DNA from 4 places in the Streptomyces sp. NPDC005483 genome. Region 4 is predicted to be linked to each of the others. Evidence: riboswitches for the same ligand, from Rfam matches in the RefSeq annotation. Region 4 holds a riboswitch; each other region holds the start of a gene.
The links. A riboswitch is a leader RNA that binds a small molecule or an ion and turns the genes downstream of it on or off. The one in region 4 is predicted to bind cyclic di-AMP.
Positions count from the first base shown of each region.

Region 1: linked by a shared signal. The riboswitch ahead of ABZT06_RS28895 (transglycosylase family protein) and the one ahead of ABZT06_RS19240 (NlpC/P60 family protein) in region 4 are both predicted to bind cyclic di-AMP.
Region 2: linked by a shared signal. The riboswitch ahead of ABZT06_RS40140 (M23 family metallopeptidase) and the one ahead of ABZT06_RS19240 (NlpC/P60 family protein) in region 4 are both predicted to bind cyclic di-AMP.
Region 3: linked by a shared signal. The riboswitch ahead of ABZT06_RS44010 (C40 family peptidase) and the one ahead of ABZT06_RS19240 (NlpC/P60 family protein) in region 4 are both predicted to bind cyclic di-AMP.

Region 1 covers NZ_JBEXEA010000016.1:133,618-138,148, reverse strand. Annotated here, with positions in the region: gene ABZT06_RS28905 (septum formation initiator family protein) at 1-381, opposite strand, end outside; gene eno (phosphopyruvate hydratase) at 500-1,786, opposite strand; gene ABZT06_RS28895 (transglycosylase family protein) at 2,080-2,772, opposite strand; cyclic di-AMP (ydaO/yuaA leader) riboswitch at 2,776-2,943, opposite strand; gene ABZT06_RS28890 (transglycosylase family protein) at 3,149-4,129, opposite strand; gene ABZT06_RS28885 (cytochrome P450) at 4,322-4,531, opposite strand, start outside.
Region 2 covers NZ_JBEXEA010000033.1:22,423-26,953, reverse strand. Annotated here, with positions in the region: gene ribA (GTP cyclohydrolase II) at 1-526, shown strand, start outside; gene ABZT06_RS40160 (response regulator transcription factor) at 530-1,180, opposite strand; gene ABZT06_RS40155 (histidine kinase) at 1,168-2,325, opposite strand; gene ABZT06_RS40150 (hypothetical protein) at 2,397-2,657, opposite strand; tRNA gene ABZT06_RS40145 (tRNA-Met) at 2,776-2,849, shown strand; cyclic di-AMP (ydaO/yuaA leader) riboswitch at 3,160-3,317, shown strand; gene ABZT06_RS40140 (M23 family metallopeptidase) at 3,329-4,354, shown strand; gene ABZT06_RS40135 (aldo/keto reductase) at 4,509-4,531, shown strand, end outside.
Region 3 covers NZ_JBEXEA010000044.1:55,550-60,080, forward strand. Annotated here, with positions in the region: gene ABZT06_RS44000 (ATP-binding protein) at 122-580, shown strand; gene ABZT06_RS44005 (DUF6328 family protein) at 624-1,223, opposite strand; gene ABZT06_RS44010 (C40 family peptidase) at 1,317-1,790, opposite strand; cyclic di-AMP (ydaO/yuaA leader) riboswitch at 1,794-2,005, opposite strand; gene ABZT06_RS44015 (hypothetical protein) at 2,344-2,649, opposite strand; gene ABZT06_RS44020 (ATP-dependent Clp protease proteolytic subunit) at 2,657-3,292, opposite strand; gene ABZT06_RS44025 (hypothetical protein) at 3,677-4,060, shown strand; gene ABZT06_RS44030 (hypothetical protein) at 4,108-4,359, shown strand.
Region 4 covers NZ_JBEXEA010000009.1:152,121-156,651, reverse strand. Annotated here, with positions in the region: gene pcrA (DNA helicase PcrA) at 1-1,191, opposite strand, end outside; cyclic di-AMP (ydaO/yuaA leader) riboswitch at 2,244-2,413, shown strand; gene ABZT06_RS19240 (NlpC/P60 family protein) at 2,422-3,555, shown strand; gene ABZT06_RS19235 (tellurite resistance/C4-dicarboxylate transporter family protein) at 3,670-4,531, shown strand, end outside.

The DNA of each region.
Region 1 (4,531 bases), on a different contig from region 4:
CGCGTCGGGGTCGACGACGATGAAGCCCGTCTCGCCCGGCATCACGTAGTGCAGCCGCTGCCGGATCTGCTGCTCCGCGTACGCGTCGTCCTGCCAACGCGCCTTGAGGTCGCGCAGCTTCTCGACCCGCTCGGCGGCCCGCGCCTTCTCCCGCTGGAGATCGGCGATCTCGGCGCGCTGGGAGACGTACTGCCTTATCGGGTACGCCAGCGCCACCACCAGCGTGCACAGCACGAGGGCGAGCAGTGCGGCCCGGCCGGTCAGCCGGGAGCGGCGGGCCTGCCGTTTGGTCTGGGAGCGGTAGACCCGGGCCGCGGTCTGCTCACCGAGCAGCCTGATCCTGGTCGTGGTGGAGAAACGGTCCCGGTCCTTCACGGCCATCGGCTCGCCGCCTCCCCTTCTACGTGCGTACGTCCCCGCACACGGTACGGGACCGGTACGGGGACGTACGTACGACTGGCTCAGGATTGACCCTGGTGGGGTCAGCCCTTGTCGCTGCTCAGCCCTTGAAGCGCGGGAACGCGCTGCGGCCGGCGTACACCGCGGCGTCGTCGAGGATCTCCTCGATGCGCAGGAGCTGGTTGTACTTGGCGACGCGCTCGGAGCGGGCCGGGGCGCCGGTCTTGATCTGGCCGCAGTTGGTGGCGACGGCCAGGTCGGCGATGGTGACGTCCTCGGTCTCGCCGGAGCGGTGGGACATCATGCACTTGAAGCCGCTGCGCTGGGCGAGCTCGACGGCGTCGAGAGTCTCGGTGAGCGAGCCGATCTGGTTCACCTTGACGAGCAGCGCGTTGGCGGCGCCCTCCTCGATACCGCGGGCCAGACGCTCCGGGTTGGTGACGAACAGGTCGTCGCCGACGATCTGGACCTTGTCGCCCAGCTTGTCGGTGAGGACCTTCCAGCCGGCCCAGTCGTCCTCGAACAGCGGGTCCTCGATGGAGACGAGCGGGTAGGCCGCCACGAGCTCCTCGTAGTACTCCGTCATCTCGGCGGCCGAGCGGTCCTTGCCCTCGAACTGGTACTTGCCGTCCTTGTAGAACTCGGAGGCGGCGACGTCGAGCGCCAGGGCGACCTGCTCGCCGGGGATGTAACCGGCTTCCTTGATCGCCTCGAGGATGAGGTCCAGGGCGGCGCGGTTGGACTCGAGGTTCGGCGCGAAGCCGCCCTCGTCGCCGAGGCCGGTGGACAGGCCCTTGCTCTTCAGGACCTTCTTGAGGGTGTGGTAGACCTCGGTGCCCCAGCGCAGCGCCTCGGAGAAGGACTCCGCGCCGATCGGGGCGATCATGAACTCCTGGATGTCCACGTTGGAGTCGGCGTGCGAGCCGCCGTTCAGGATGTTCATCATCGGCACCGGCAGCAGGTGCGCGTTCGGGCCGCCCAGGTAGCGGAAGAGCGGGAGGTCGCTGGCCTCGGAGGCGGCGTGGGCGACGGCGAGGGAGACGCCGAGGATGGCGTTGGCGCCGAGCGAGCCCTTGTTGTCGGTGGCGTCCAGGTCGAACATCGCCTGGTCGATCAGGCGCTGCTCGGTGGCGTCGTAGCCGACCAGCTCCGGGCCGATCTGCTCGATGACGGCCAGAACGGCCTTCTCGACACCCTTGCCCTGGTAGCGGTTCGGGTCACCGTCGCGGAGCTCGATGGCCTCGAAGGCGCCCGTGGAGGCGCCGGAGGGGACGGCGGCACGACCCGTGCTGCCGTCGTCGAGGCCGACCTCGACCTCGACCGTGGGGTTGCCTCGGGAGTCCAGGATTTCCCGGGCTACGACGACGTCGATGGACGGCACGAGCATCTCCTTCTTGGGGTGTGACACGGTCCGCCGGGACCGCGGTGGGTTCTGCGAGACCGAGCCTAACCGGCTCCGGGGGATCGGCCACCGTATGTACCGACCCATGGACAGAACCGAGAGTAAATTGTTTCTGAACTGAACAAAGACGTCCCCGCACCGGCGCATGAAAAACCCCGCCCTGGTGCGTACGGGGGAACACGCACCGGAGCGGGGAGCCCGTGGGGACGGGGGGTGACCCTCACGTGGCCTTCATCCTGAAGGACACGGCTGTGAGGGCCCTGTGGTTCAGCTGGGGGTTACTTCAGGTGCAGCTGCTGGCCCGGGAAGATGAAGTCGGCGTCGTCGATGATGTCCTTGTTCAGCTTGAACAGCTTCTGCCAGCCGCCCTTGACCTTGTGCTTCTCGGCGATCGAGCTGAGGGTGTCACCCTTGACGACCTTGTACTCGCCGTCACCCTTCTTGACCTTCTTGCCGGTCGGGGTGGTGACGGTCTTCTTGGCCGCCGGACGGTCGGTGGAACGCGAGGCGCTCTGCTCGTCGGTCGAGCGGCTGCTGGTGCCCGAGTTCGAGGAGCTGGAGTTCGAGCTGGAGGAGGACGAGCTGCCGCCGTTGTAGCCGGCGCTGGACAGGCCCGTGCCGCAGACCGGCCAGGCACCCTTGCCCTGGGAGGCGAGGACCTTCTCGGCGACGGCGATCTGCTGCGACTTGCTGGCCTGGTTGGCCTGCGCGGCGTACTGCGTGCCGCCGTACGCGGCCCAGGTGGAGGCCGAGAACTGCAGGCCGCCGTAGTAGCCGTTACCGGTGTTGATGGACCAGTTGCCGCCGGACTCGCACTGGGCGACGGTGTCCCACTCGGAGGCGGTCGCGGCGGAGGCGTTGCCGGCCGCCATCAGCGGGGCGGCGATGGCGACACCGGTGACGCCGGCGAGCGCGGCGGCGCGGGTGGCCTTGGACGGACGGCGGTGCTTGCCCTTGCCGGAAAACAGCATGGTGGATCCCCTCACCGACGCCTGCGAGGTGAGCTGTCGGGTTCGGGCCGGTTGAGTTGCCCGGTCGCGCACCCTGCGGTGCGCGGCTTAACCCCAAGCCGGTCCAGCGTGAACTGCTGGGCCCGGCACTTACCTTGGGTCCCCCGCTCCTGCCTACGGCGCTTGACGCGACGACTGTTCCCGTACGGCCGCTGGCAGGATTCGGCGTTGCGACAGACGGGGCTCGGGTTGCCGAGCGGTCACGACCGTAGACATGCGCTCGGCGGAATTTCAAAGACGATCAGGGCTTCTGAGACTCATCCCACACTTTCACCAAAGTGGACATTCGGTGCGAAGTGTGACGTGAACTCCCGCTGTTTTTCTGGGCTTTTCAGCCCTATTCAGCCCCTGTGTCGAGCGTCTGACCGGCGGTGATGTTGCTGGGGTCGACCCCGATGCGGTCCTTGTTCTCGGCATAGAGGGCACGCCATCCGCCGTCGAGGCCAAGGGAGTCGGCGATGGAGGCGAGGGAGTCGCCCTCCTGGACGACGTAGGTGGCGGCGGCGTGCCGGCCGCCCGCGGAGGAGGCTGTGCTCTTCGTCGCAACCTCCTCGGCGCTGTCGCCGCGGTGCTTGCCGGAACCGAGGGCGCCGACGTCCACGAGGGCCGAAGAGCTGCCCTCCTGCCACGACTTGTCCACTTCGTCCCCTTCCGGGCTCACCACGGGCGAGCTGTCGGAGGCTTGCGCGTCCTTCGTGGCGGAGTCGCTGGATTCCGAAGAGTTCTTTTTGTCCGGCTTGGCGGAACCGGCACCCTTGCCGGAGGGGGTGGCCGACGGCGAGGGCGTCGCGGACGAACCGTCCAGCGCGTCGAGCAGACCGGAAGACTCCTCGGAGCCCGACGAATTGGAGGAACCGGACGAACCAGACGATTCCGACGAGCCGGACGCCGAAGCGGAGGGTGTACCGCTCCCCAGGCCCGTGTCGACGTCGGCCGAGCTCGAGTCCTTGCTGAGACCGCTGAGCAGACCGCAGGTCGGCCACGCGGCGATGCCCTGGTCCGCGAGGAGCTTCTCGGCCACGGCTATCTGCTGGTTGCGGCTGGCCAGGTCCGCGGTCTCGGCGTACTCGAGTCCGCCGTACTTCTCCCAGTTCTCCTGGGACATCTGGAGGCCGCCGTAGTAGCCGTTGCCGTCGTTCGCGCTCCAGGAGCCGCCGCTCTCGCACTCCGCGACGTGGTCCCAGGTGGTGCCGGTGGCGGCGCTCGCTCCGGTCGCTCCGAGCAGTGGGATCGCGATGGCGGATCCCGTCACACCGGCTGCCACAAGGAGAGCCGGAGCCTGACGGGGGCGACGGTGACGACCGTTCCCGGAGAGCATGGAGGGGCCTTTCGCGAGACAGCAAGTACCAGCGCGGCGGGTGGTACGGGGCACCGCGCTGGTCCGTGAACGTATAGGGGTTCGATCACTTGTCACAAGTTAATGCCGCGTAGATCACGTGAAGATCACATACTTGAGGGCGCGTCATGTTTATCCGGCCTCGCACGGGGATAGGCCGGACCCCTCGGTCGATTACCGGACGGGCGTGAACTCCACGGGCAAAGTGCGCAGTCCACGCATGATGAGCCCCCCACGCCAGCGCAAATCGACCGAATCCCCCGCGAGTTGGAGGTCCGGCAGGCGGGTGAGGAGAGTGGCGAGCGCGGTCTGGCCCTCCAGGCGGGCGAGCGGGGCACCGAGGCAGTAGTGGATGCCGTGGCCGTATCCGAGGTGCTGATTGTC
Region 2 (4,531 bases), on a different contig from region 4:
GGAGCACCTCGCCGTCGTCCTCGGCGACCCCGCCCCCGGCGCCGTCCCGCTGGTGCGCCTGCACTCCGAATGCCTCACCGGCGACGTCTTCGGCTCCGCCCGCTGCGACTGCGGCCCGCAGCTGCGCGAGGCGGTCGAGCGCATAGCCGAGCGCGGTGGTGTCCTGCTCTACCTGCGCCAGGAGGGCCGCGGCATCGGCCTCTACAACAAGCTCGACGCGTACGCCCTCCAGGACCAGGGCCTCGACACCTACGCCGCGAACACCGCCCTCGGCCTGCCCGAGGACGCCCGCGACTACACGGCGGCCGCGCAGATGCTCCAGGCCCTCGGGATCGCCGAGCTCGACCTGCTCTCCAACAACCCCGACAAGGCGGGCCAGTTGCGCGACCTCGGCATCGACGTCCGCGACCGTGTCCCCACCGGGGTCTTCACCACCGCCCACAACGTCCGCTACCTGCGCGCGAAGGTCCTGCAGACCCAGCACACGCTGCCGCTGGCGGAGTTGACCGAACTCGTCGTCGGCTGAACCTCACCTGGGCGTGTGCGCCAGATAGGCCAGCACGGCCAGGACCCGCCGGTGGCCGCTGTCGCTCGGCGGCAGGCCCAGCTTGAGGAAGACGTTGCCGATGTGCTTGCTGACCGCGCGCTCGGTGACCACGAGAGTCTTCGCGATGGTGGTGTTGTCGTGCCCCTCGGCCATCAGCTTCAGCACCTCGCGCTCGCGCGGGGTGAGGGAGTCGAGCGGGGTGTCGCGACGGCGGGTCAGGAGCTCGGTGACGACCTCGGGATCGAGCGCGGTGCCGCCCGCCGCCACCCGCTCCAGCGCGTCGAGGAACTCGTCGACCCGGCCGACCCGGTCCTTCAGGAGGTAGCCGACCCCGCTGGAGCCGCCCGCCAGCAACTCGGCGGCGTACGACTCCTCGACGTACTGCGAGAGCACCAGCACCGGGAGTCCCGGGATCCGCTCCCGCCCTTCCAGGGCGGCCCGCAGCCCCTCGTCGCGGAACCCGGGCGGCATCCGCACGTCGAGCACGGCCACGTCCGGCCGGTGGTCGAGCAGGGCGGGCAGGATCTCCGGGCCGGTGCCGACGACGGCCACGACCTCGTGCCCGGAGGACGTCAGCAGGAGGACGAGCCCCTCTCTCAGGAGGGCGTTGTCCTCGGCGATCACCACACGCACGGCAGCTCCACATCGATCACGGTCGGGCCCCCGGCGGGGCTGGTCACTTCGAAGGTCCCGTCGAGCGCGGCGACCCTGCGCCGCATCCCGAGCAGCCCCGAGCCCGCGGACTCGTCGGCGCCGCCCCGGCCCTCGTCCCGCACCCGCACGGTCAGCCCGCGCCGGGTCCGGGCCAGCCGGACCTCGGCCCGGTCGGTACCGCTGTACTTGGCGACGTTGGTGAGCGACTCGGCCACCACGAAGTAGGCGGCCGCCTCCACCGCCGCGGGCGCCCGGGTGCCCGCGTCCAGACCGCCGTCGTCCACACGCACGGCCAGTCCGCTGCCGGCGGCGAGCGCCCGCACCGCGCCGACCAGACCCCGGTCGGTGAGGATCGGCGGGTGGATCCCGCGCACCACGTGCCGCAGCTCGGTCAGCGCCTGCTCGGCCTGCGACTGGGCGTCGTCCAGCAGCTTGCGGGCGGCGTCGGGGTCACGGTCGTAGGCCCGCTTGGCGAGGCCGATCCGCATCGACAGCGCCACCAGGTTGGCCTGGGCGCCGTCGTGCAGGTCCCGTTCGATGCGGCGCAGTTCGGCCTCGTGCGCGGCGATCGCGTCGGCCCGGGTCTCCTTCAGTTCCTCGACCCGCCGGGCCAGCCTGGCCTTCGGGGAGGGCATGAGCAGCACGGTCGACCAGCGGGCCTCGGTGTCCGCGAGCCGCACGATCAGCGGAAGGACGACGGGGTCGCGGCGCAGCGCCCCGGCCCACACACCGTCGACCACCAGGCCGAGGGGCCACAGCGGGAGGGCGAGGGCGAGGGCGAGGAGGGCGCCGTAGAGGTAGTAGGCGAGCATCCAGCGGAAGTCCCTGAGCGTGCCGGGGTCCCGCACCGAGATGCGCAGCCGCTCGCGGAGCGTGCCGGTCATCGGCGTGTACGCCTCGGGGATCTCCCTGCCCGTCCACAGAGTGGTCAGGTTCCGCTTGGCGCCGGCGATCCGCCGTATCAGCAGCACGGCCTCGGGCAGCAGCCAGCAGCCGACCACGGCGACCGTGCCCACGGCGGCGATCAGCAGCACCGTGATGAAGAGGTACACGCCGAAGCACATCGCCGCGGCCACGAAGAGATGCACGGTCGCCATCGCCGCACGCCGCACCGACTTCCACATGCGGCTCACGCTAGACGAACGACCCCCGGCGCACGGTGTAGCCCGCTACACCATCGGGGGCGGGGCGAGGCTCACTCCCCGTGGCCGTCCGCGGCGGCCCCTTGGTCCCGTACCCAGTTCCGGTGGGCGTTGGACCCCTCGCGGCCGGGAGAGAGTCTCAGGACGGCTCCGTCGTCGATCTGCTCCAGGCTCGTCACCACATAGGGAGAACCGGCCTGCACCGCCAGTCGGATGCTGCCGTTGCCGAACTCCGTCACCCGCAGCGTCCGGCCGCCGGACAGCGGGATGTCCCGCTTGCCGATCTCCACCGGTCGCTCATCGGCTGCCGCCATGGGCCCCTCCTCGTGCGCGTGAGGGGCGCCACGGTACGCCGCCGAGCGGGAAACCGGGCCTCCGGAACAACCCTGGCGCGAACCACCTCGCGGATGACGTATGCTGGTCACACAACGACGCGGGGTGGAGCAGCTCGGTAGCTCGCTGGGCTCATAACCCAGAGGTCGCAGGTTCAAATCCTGTCCCCGCTACTCAAGGCTCAGGGCCGGAGTCCATTCACTGGACTCCGGCCCTGAGTGTTTTCCCGGCCGTGTCACACGGTACGACGTCTTCGTGACGCCGGGTGAGTGAGTGACCGCCCTCCGCGCAAGAGCTGACATACCGTCAATGCCTGTGTGTTGCCTGAGGAAGGGCCAACTCGCCCGTTTTTCGCCGTTCATGGGCCGTAAGTCCAGCGGGATTTCGTTAATGATCAAGCGGAACAGCTTGGAATCGGGCCCCCGGGTCTATTAACGTTCGATAACGCAGCGCGGTCGTCCCAGCCGTCACAAGAGACGGCTCCGTGCTCACGCGCCGAATTCCGCAAGGGAACCGGGGAACCACCAACTTGGGGTGAATCGCTCGTACGCCGCCGTGGCAGCACGGCCGGTATACGCGCGTAGGAGACCTTCCTGCTCCGAACCCGTCAGCTAACCCGGTAGGCGAGAAGGAAGGAAAGGAGCGCGCCCACGTGGCGTCCAACCCGCCTGCCCCCGAGGCGCCGTACGTAAACAGCGACACCCTCGTGTACGGCGGTTACCGCGCCGACGACGAGGCCCCGCTCGGCGAGTGGAACCCCACCGCGGACTCCCTCGCTCCCGTACGAGGCCGGCATCGCGTCACCAAGCAGCGCGGCGGAGGATTCGCCCGTAGCTCCACCGTTCTCGGCGTCGGCGTCATAGCCGCCGTCAGCGCGGGCGGGATGGCCAGCGCCAACACCGGCAAGCCGCCGGTCTCCATCTCCATGCCCGACCTGGGCTCCGTGAGCTCGCTCATCTCGAACGACTCCGACACCGCCGCGGACGACACGAGCGCCTTCAGCAGCGTCGGCGCCACCACCGCCGACACCGCCCAGGGCACCTCGGACGCCGGTGAGGCGCTGCGCTCGCGCATCCTGGCCCAGGCCGAGGTGCAGCAGGACCAGATCGACACCAAGGCCGCCCAGGCCGTCGCGGACGCCGCCCAGAAGGAGGCCGACGCGGCCGCCGCCAAGGCGGAGAAGGACGCTCAGGAGAAGGCCGCCGCCGCGAAGAAGAAGGCGGAGGAGGAGGCCGCGAAGAAGGCCGAGGCCGCGCGCCTGGCCGAGCTCGCCAAGCAGTACACGCTGCCGACCTCGTCGTACACCATCACCGGGACCTTCGGTCAGGCCGGTTCGCTGTGGTCCTCCGGCTACCACACGGGCCTGGACTTCGCCGCCCCCACGGGCACGCTCATCAAGGCGATCCACAGCGGCACCATCACCCAGGCCGGCTGGGCCGGTTCCTACGGCTACCGCACGATCCTCACCCTCGACGACGGCACCGAGCTGTGGTTCTGCCACCAGTCCTCGATCAATGTCAGCGTCGGCCAGAAGGTCGGCACGGGTGACGTCATCGGCCGCGTGGGCGCCACGGGCAACGTGACCGGCGCGCACCTGCACCTGGAGGTCCACCCGGGCGGCTCGGCCGACGGCATCGACCCGATGACGTGGCTGCGCGGCAAGGGCCTCACCCCCTGACGTTCCCGCGAGTTCCCGCGAACTCCGGCAGCCCTGACGACGTCCCCCCGACGTCAGGGCTGCCGGTGCTTCGGAGCGGCTGATTCCGTTTGTTTACGAGGACTTTGCGGCCGTGGCGGAAGACCGGCGTCCGGCGCGGGCGTTGACGTATGGCATGACTTCTCTTCGCAAGCTCGG
Region 3 (4,531 bases), on a different contig from region 4:
GATCGGCACCCGTCACAGGCCCGGTGATGGCACTCTGGCGATGAACCACCAGTCCGGGACCGTACTCGAACCATCCGCACCGTGTCGGACTCCGGTCCTGTCGGAAAGGGACGACGTCGCCATGGCAGACCACCTGGAAGCATCCGTCACTCTGCCGAGCGAACCCGCCTCGGTCTCCGCGGCCCGCACCTACGTCCTGAGCACACTCGCGGAGTGGGGGCTGCCGCCCACCACGGACGCCGCCGAGACCGTCCGGCTCATCGTCTCCGAACTCGCCACCAACGCCGTACAGCACACCTTCGGGCAGTCACCCACCTTCACGGTGGACATCGAGCTGGACCGCGACGAACAACTGCGCATCGGGGTCACCGACAGCCATCCCCGCTTCCCCAAGCGGCTGCCGGCCGCGGTCCAGCAGGACAACGGGCGGGGGATGGTGATCATCCGCTGGCTCGCCGCCGAGTACGGCGGCCGACTGAGAGTCATGCCCACCCGGGAAGGCGGTAAGACCGTCTCCATCGAACTCCCGTGGGCGGTGCCGGCCGAGCCGGTCACAGCGGCGGGGCAGCAGGAGCCGTGAGAGGCGTCAGACCGGCCGCGGGCGGCCCGGGGCGCCGAAGGGGTCAGCGAAGGCGCGCGGACGGTTCTCGGGGTGATGTTCCTGGCCGGGCCGTGGCTCGCGGGATCACCTCGCGCCTCGCCGACGCAGGCGTGGAGTGCGACTGCGCCGCCTTCCGTTCCTCGGCGAGTCCCGCCCGCCGGACCAGCCGGGGGAGCAGGCCCCACAGGCCCAGGCACACGAGCAGGGTCGCCGCGCCCGCGGCCACTCCGCCGGCCCGGCCCGTCGTCACGTCCACCACGAGCAGCACCGATCCCGTGAACGCGAGCACCAGAACCCCCATGCCGACCGTCGCGAGCCGGGAGGAGACCTGCACGATCCGGGCCTTGGCGCCGCGCTGGAAGAGCGAGCGGTGCAGGGCCGCCGGTGCGGTGAACAGGGCCGCCGCGACGACCGCCAGCAGCAGCGTGGTGACGTACGTGGCGCGCTGGAAGGTGTCGAGGGACGGGAAGCGCTGGGTGAAGGCCAGGGTCAGCAGAAAGGCGAAGAGTATCTGCACCCCGGTCTGGGTCACGCGCAGTTCCTGGAGCAGCTCGCCGAAGTTGCGGTCGGCGCGCTCCAGCGGGGTCTCGTTGCGGGCGGTGCACGGGCGGTGGTCGGCCATGGCGTCACGGGTAACCATCTGGGCCCGTGTCACGCGTCCCGGGAGACCCGAGGGGGCGGTGGCAGGTCAGGTCGCCGCCGCCCCCTCGGGACGTCACTTGACCCGGCCGTACCAGACGCTCTTCGTCCAGATCTTCTGCAGCCTCACCACGTCCCCGGTCTTCGGGGCGTGCCAGATCTTTCCCTTCCCGGCGTAGATGCCGACGTGGTAGACGTTCGAACCCGAGTGGAAGAACACCAGGTCGCCGGCCTTGCGGCTGCCCGCGCCGATGTGGCGGGTCTTGTTGTACTGCTGGGCCGCCGTGCGCGGGAGCTTCTTGCCCGCCTTCTTGAACGAGTACAGCGTGAGCCCTGAGCAGTCGAAGCGGCGGGGCCCGGTGGCGCCGTACTTGTACGGCGAACCCTTCTTGGAGGCCGCTACCTTGAGCGCCTGCGTCGCCGGTGTCGAGGCGGCGGCGTCGGCTGCGACGCCCGGGATCACGACGGAGCCGCCCACAGCGGCGATGGCGAAGGCCGAGGCCGTACCGGCTCGGACCATCAGCGACGGGACACGATTGAGCGCAGTCATGCGCAACCCTTCGTCAGCCGCCTGTGAAGGATGACCTGTCGGATTCGGGCTGGCGAAGTTGCCCGGCCGCTGACGCGGCTTCACCCCAAGGGATGCTCGGCCCGGTCATGACGTGACCGTTCCGGCGACCCGTCGTGCTTGGGTCCTCCACTCCTGCCGATCCACTCCTGTCGACCGGTCATCCGGGCGGCGGCAGGACTCGGCGTCCGCCCGGATCGCCCCGCCGCTGCGGCGGGGGCTTGTCGTCAGTCAGGGATCTTGGCGCACGGATGTCCCAAAAACCCAATGGAACCGGGGGTTTGTGTTGTTACTCACCACTCACCCGTTCGGGTGGACACCTGAGCGCTCGAAGGGGCGTCCAGGGGTCCGCAGCCTCCTCGACCAGCACAGAAACTCCTCATTCCCCTCCTGAACCACGCGCGTTGCGCAACCTGGACGGTCGCGAAAAAGGAGCCGCGCCTCCTGCAAACGGCGGTACGTCTTTTGGTCCGTTTCAACCGCGCCCCGGACGCACCGCCAGACCCGTGGAACGTCCGGAAACACTGCCGGTGCGTCAGTCGCCGGGCTCGGGCGGCACGGTGACCCTGGCCGTACGCCGCTCTCCGTCCAGGACCCGCAGGGCCCGTGCCAGCGTCGCGGCGTGCAGTTCACGCTCACCCCGGCCGTGCATCAGCACCAGCGCGTCGCGCAGCTCGGCCGCCCTGCTCACCAGTGCCTGCGCCGCGCGCAGTCCGCCGTAGGTGTCCTCGTGCCGGGCCGGGTTGATCCGGCCCAGCAGGTCGACCACGTCGAGATAACGGTCGATCAGCTCGCCCTCGGCGCGGGTCAGCGCGGGCAGCGGTGGCAGGTCCGGCACCATCGAGGCCTCACCTCGCGCCCGGAGCGGTGCGCGCGGACTTGCGGCTCGGGACGATCGCGTCCGCCAGGCCGTAGTCCAGGGCGCCCTGCGCGTCCAGGATCTTGTCCCGCTCGATGTCTGCGCTCACCTGCTCGGGACTGCGCCCGGTGTGCCGGACCAGCATCTCCTCCAGGCAGCCCCGCACCCGGATCAACTCCGCGGCCTGGATGGCCAGATCGCTGGCCTGTCCCTGCACGGGCTCGCTCAGCCCGGGCTGGTGGATCACCACCCGGGCACCCGGCAGCACGGACCGCTTGCCCGGGGTGCCCGCCGCCAGCAGCACCGCCGCGGAGGAGCCGGCCTGCCCGAGACACGTCGTCTCCACGTCGCAACTGACGTACTGCATCGTGTCGTAGATCGCCGACATCGCGCTGAACGAGCCGCCGGGGGAGTTGATGTACAGCGCGATGTCCCGGTCCGGGTCCTGGTACTCGAGGTACATGAACTGCGCCATCAGGTCGTTCGCCGAGGTGTCGTCGATCTGCGTCCCGAGGAAGACGATCCGCTCCTCCAGCAGCTTGGAGTACGGATCCATCGTCTTCTGCCCGAAGCTCGTGCGCTCGTGGAACTCGGGCAGGACGTAACGGGCGGTCGGTCGGGTCATGGCGTACCCCTCCTCGTTGCGGACAGCTGTCTGTAAAAAATGTACAGGACGTACGTGGCGTTCGATAGGAGCGGATTTTAACGATCAAGCTAAATGCCCAGGTCGGAGGGGATTTATGGCTCACCGTGGGGGCTCGTGTCTCACATTCCTGTCACCGTTTGACGGTTCTTTGGCGGGAGCGTTGTCGCCGTTGCATTCGGCGATTAGCCAGTGGTCCTCCCTACGGCAACCCTGATCTGCGCGTTTGTCGCGACTCGCTGCGGTATGAGCGTCCGTCAGTGGGTGTGGACGGCCCGGCCCTTAACTGTCGTGCGTCAGTTGACCAACTGGATCGGACCTGACGCACGGCCAGGTGATCGAGGTACTGGTGGCGGAGCTGGTGTATTGACGGATCTCGCCGGTGTCTTGTTGGGGGCTTCGGCGATCAGCGGCGTTGTCGCGTCCGGCCGGTGGCAGCAAAGCGTCTCCACATGGGTGCTCAGCCTCCGCCGCGAGCTTCTCGACCGCACCCTCATCTGGAACGCTCACCACCTGCGCCATGCCCTGAGTGAGTACGAGCGGTTCTACAACGAGCACCGCACCCATCGCTCCCGGCCGGCAGCCGCGCCGCTGCGCGCACTCCCCGAATCCAGCACCGACCCCATGGAGATCGCTCGCCTCGACATACGTCGACACGACCGCCTCGGCGGAGTGACCACGCGTACCAACACGCCGCTTGAGCTGCGCGGACGTGATTCTCGGCACGCACAAGGTCGTGGCGATACTTGACAACTCGTTCGCCCTCCAGCCAGAGGCGGCTGGAGGGCGAACGACCGATGGTGACAGCAGAACCCTTCGACGCCCACAGGACGCAGGAGATGTCCCTCCTGCACAAAGTCGTCGCTCGTCCCGATCTGGAGGCGGCCGTCACTGTCAAACCCGCCATCCGACGAGACCCCTCCACCCTGCGCCTCGCCAAGGAGGTGCTCAGCGCCCGCGCCTGCGCCGCCCGGCTCTCCGTCGTCGTCCGCAACGAACCAGCCCTACTGGCCGGCATACAGCCGCAGAAGCCCGGGCGGGGCCGCTGACAACGAAGCGGCCTGCAGCGGCCAACAACGAAGGAGACGCCAGCTGGCCTGTCATCGGCGATCGCCGCCACCCGCTACAGGCCGCTCGTACCCAGATGCCGCAGGATGGGCCAGCGGTTCTCCCTGCACGGCCAGCTTCCCCCTGGCACCATGCAGCTCGGAAACTCCCACT
Region 4 (4,531 bases):
GATGCGCGCGCCCGCGCCCGCGTTGGTCCACAGGTTCTTGGGGCGGCGGGACTCGTTGCGCTCGATGACGGCGTTGGCGGCGGTGAGGATCGTCTGGGTGGAGCGGTAGTTCTGCTCCAGGAGGATCGTCGTCGCGTCCGGGTAGTCCTCCTCGAACTGGAGGATGTTGCGGATGGTCGCGCCGCGGAAGGCGTAGATCGACTGGTCTGCGTCACCGACGACACAGAGCTCGGCGGGCGGCAGGTCGTGCTCGCTCGGGGGTACGTCCACCGGGTGCTCGGAGGTCCCGACCAGCTCCCTGACCAGCGCGTACTGCGCGTGGTTGGTGTCCTGGTACTCGTCGACCAGGACATGCCGGAAGCGGCGGCGGTAGTGCTCGGAGACGTCGGGGAACGCCCGGAGCAGGTTGACCGTCGTCATGATCAGGTCGTCGAAGTCGAGGGCGTTCGCCTCGCGGAGGCGCGACTGGTACATGGCGTAGGCCTGGGCGAGGGTCTTCTCGAAGCCGTCGGTGGCCTGGGCGGCGAAGTCCTCCTCGTCGATCAGCTCGTTCTTCAGGTTGCTGATCTTGGCGCTGAAGGACTTCGGCGGGAACTTCTTGGGGTCGAGGTCCAGGTCGCGGCAGACCAGCGCCATGAGCCGCTTGGAGTCAGCGGCGTCGTAGATCGAGAAGGAGGAGGTGAAACCGAGCTTCTTCGACTCCCTGCGCAGGATCCGCACGCAGGCGCTGTGGAAGGTCATCACCCACATCGCGTTCGCGCGCGGGCCGACGAGCTGCTCGACGCGCTCCTTCATCTCGCCCGCGGCCTTGTTGGTGAAGGTGATCGCGAGGATCTGGCCCGGGTGGACATGGCGCTCGCCGAGGAGGTGGGCGATGCGGTGGGTGAGGACCCGGGTCTTGCCGGAGCCGGCGCCGGCCACGATGAGCAGCGGGGTGCCGGAGTGCACGACGGCCGCGCGCTGGTTCTCGTTCAGCCCCTCCAGGAGGGTGGCCGGGTCCACCACCGGGCGCGGGGCGCCGTCGCGGTAGTAGGCGTCCCGGTCCGGGGGCACGTCGAACTTCCCACCGAACAGGTCGTCCGGAACCTGCTCCGGTCCGTGCTCGTCCTCGGGCGGCGGCGGGGGTTCCTCCCCATGCCCGCGAGGGGCCTGGAGGTCCGCCAGGAAGCTGTCGTCAAAGAGGCTGCTCATCGCTCTCCGAGTCTAGGGCTCCCCACTGACAGCCCGCCGCCGCCCCGAGAACATCCACCCGTACCGGAACCCGACGATCTTCCGGACCCGGCCTCCCGGCGCCCTCCTGCCTTCCTGGTCGACGGCGAGACCCGCCGCGGCACGGCACCCGCACGCTCCCGCGCATGCCGTACGAGACCTTCGTCACGGCACGGGCGCCGACCCGGCCGGCCGTCAGGGCCGAGCGCCGGGGACCTGCGGACGGGCCGCCTCTCGTCGTGGCCCGGAAAACCATGAACGGCCGCGCAGCGCCCTGCCGCGCAGCAGGGACGACGCCCAGGCCGCCCGCGCCCGCGCCCGCGGCGACCCTCGACCCTCCGGAAGGGCGAGGACGCGGTACGCGTGGGACTCCACCAGCGCCTAGCGCGAGCCCCCCTCGTCGTGGCCCGGAGCCATGAAAGGCCGCGCCGCCCGCCTTGTCGTCCGGCAGGAACGAGGGTCAGGCCACCCCGCCCGCGCCCGCGCCCGCGCCCGCGCCCGCGCCCGCGCCCGCGGCGACCCTCGACCCTCCGGAAGGGCGAGGACGCGGTACGCGTGGGACTCCACTCACGCCTTGCGCAAGCCCCCTTTCGTCGTGGCCCGGAGACCATGAAGGGCCCCGCCGCCCGCCCTGTCGTCCGGCAGGAACGAGGGTCAGGCCACCCCGCCCGCGCCGACGGCGATCCTCAGCCCTCCGGGTGGCAGCGACGCCGTACGCGTGGGACTCCACCACCGCCTTGCGCGAGTCGCTCTTCGTCGGCAGAGCAGACGGCACGGATCGTTGCCCCCTCGGCGATCACGCGGGTCACCGGTTGCCCGAGCCAGTCCCCAAAGGCGATCGAACAGGGGCACTCCAGCAAGAGACCGCCCCATCCACGGCACATCACACCGAATCGGCCATGCGGAGCGCCCCCTGGGGCCAAGGTCACGAAAATGTATCGGGCATATCGAACATCAACCTTCACAGGGGCCACACCAGTTGGCTACCGTTCCGATCAGGCCGTACGACCCCCTCCGGCGAACCTCGCCGGGCCGCACGGCCTCCGCCGAGTCCGCAGCGCCGCCGCGCGCCCGGAGCCGGGGACCCACCGAACCCGGGGTGAATCGGCCGACTCCCGCGCAGGGGAGCGCCGTAGGGCAAACCTTCCGAAGCACTTCGCCCGAACCCGACAGCTAACCCGGTAGGCGGAGCATGGGAAGGAGTCGCCTCCCTTGGCGTCGCACCGCAAGTCGCGTCCCGCCGGTACGCGCGTGGCAGGCATACGGACCCCGGCCCTCGCGACGGCCGCCCTCACCTCCGTGGCCCTGCTGTCCCAGTCGGCGAACGCCGCGCCGGCCGATGACAAGCCGAGTCTCGAAGAGGTCGAGAAGAAGGTCGACGACCTCTACCGCCAGGCCGAGTCGGCGACCGACGGCTACAACGCGGCCAAGGAGAAGACGGCCAAGCAGCGCAAGCAGGTCGACACGCTCCTCGACGACGTCGCCCAGCGCACCCAGAAGCTCAACGAGGCGCGGGAGGAACTCGGTTCCTTCGCCGCGGCCCAGTACCGCACCGGCGCCGGCGCGCCCGACACGGCGACCTTCCTGCTCGCCGACACCCCGCAGGACTACTTCGACCAGGCGCAGCTGATGAGCCGCTTGACGAGCCGTCAGAAGGGCGCGGTCGACGACTACGTCTCCGAGCAGTCCGCGACGATGAAGAAGCGCCAGGAGGCCTCCCAGAGCCTTCAGACGCTGAACGAGACGCAGAGCGACCTGAAGACCGCCAAGGCGACCGTCCAGAAGAAGCTCGCCGACGCGCGCGAGCTGCTGTCGGAACTGACCGCCCAGGAGAAGGCGCGTCTCGCGGTGATCGAGAAGCGCAAGCAGCAGGAGGCGGCCCGCAAGGCGGCGGAGCTGGCGCAGCAGCAGGCCGCGGCGGAGAAGGCGGCGCAGGAGACCACCGCCCCGCAGGAGAGCACGTCGCCGGCGACCGACTCCTCGTACGCCACCAAGGCCGCCAAGGCCCTCGCCTTCGCCCGTGCACAGATCGGCAAGCCGTACGTCTGGGGCGCCACCGGCCCCGACTCCTACGACTGCTCAGGGCTCACCCAGGCCGCCTGGAAGGCCGCCGGCGTCGACCTCCCCCGCGTCACCTATGACCAGGTCAACGCCGGCACCACGGTCTCCCTGGCCGACGCCCAACCCGGTGACCTGGTCTTCTTCTACGACGACATCAGCCACGTCGGCCTCTACATCGGCAACGGCATGATGATCCACGCCCCGAAGCCGGGCGCGTACGTCCGCGAGGAGTCGATCTACTACGACGGCGAGTCGGGGATCCACAGCGTGGTCCGCCCGGCCTGAGGCCGGGTACCGGGGGCGGGCGAAGAGCCCGCACTCGCGTGCATTTCCCCCATTTCCCCACGCGCGCGTGCGCGCCCCGCTCGCACGGCACGGGGAGCTTCCTAGCATCGGCACATGCCCGGTACCTCCCCCCACTCCCCCCTGCGCGTCTGGTGGACGCGGCACCCACCCGCGGCCGCGTCCGCCGTGATGGCGACCGGCATCGTGTCGGTCGGGCTCCTTCTGACCGGTCACGAGACGCTGTCCCGGATCGCCCTGGTGATCAGCTGCGCGGCCTGGCTGGGGCTGGCCGCCGAGTTCGCCGTACGACTGCTGCGGGAGCGCCCGCGATGGGTCGCGGACGCCGGGACACCGGGCGCCCTGACGGCCGTGGCGGCGACCACCGTACTCGGCACCCGGTTCTCCGCACTCGGCCGGCAGACCCTCGCCGAGGCGCTGCTGGCCCTGTCGGCGCTGCTGTGGCCGGTGCTGCTCGTGCTCGTCGTGCGGCACTGGAAGCGGCGGATGCCCGGCGGGGTGTTCCTCTGCTGTGTGGCCACCCAGGGCCTCGCGGTCCTCGGCGCCACGCTCGCCGCGGCCGAGTCGGCGGCCTGGCTCGCGCACGCGGCGCTCGTGCTGTTCTGGCTCGGCCTGGTCCTCTACGGCGTCGCGCTCTTCCTCTTCGACCCGCGCCAGGTGCTGGAGGGGCCGGGCGACCAGTGGATCGCGGGCGGCGCGCTCGCGATCTCGGCACTCGCCGGCTCGAAACTCCTCGCCGCCGACAGCGCGCGCCTGTACCTGTGGAACGACGACGACCGCGGTGTCCTGCGCGCGGTGACCGTCGCCCTGCTGGTGCTCGACCTGGCCTGGTACGCCGTCCTGCTGCTGGCGGAGTTCGTACGGCCGCGCCTGCGCTACGACGTGCGCCGCTGGGCCACCGTGTTCCCCATGGGCATGACGGCGGTCGCGGCCCTGTCGGTCTGCGCCACCGTGGACG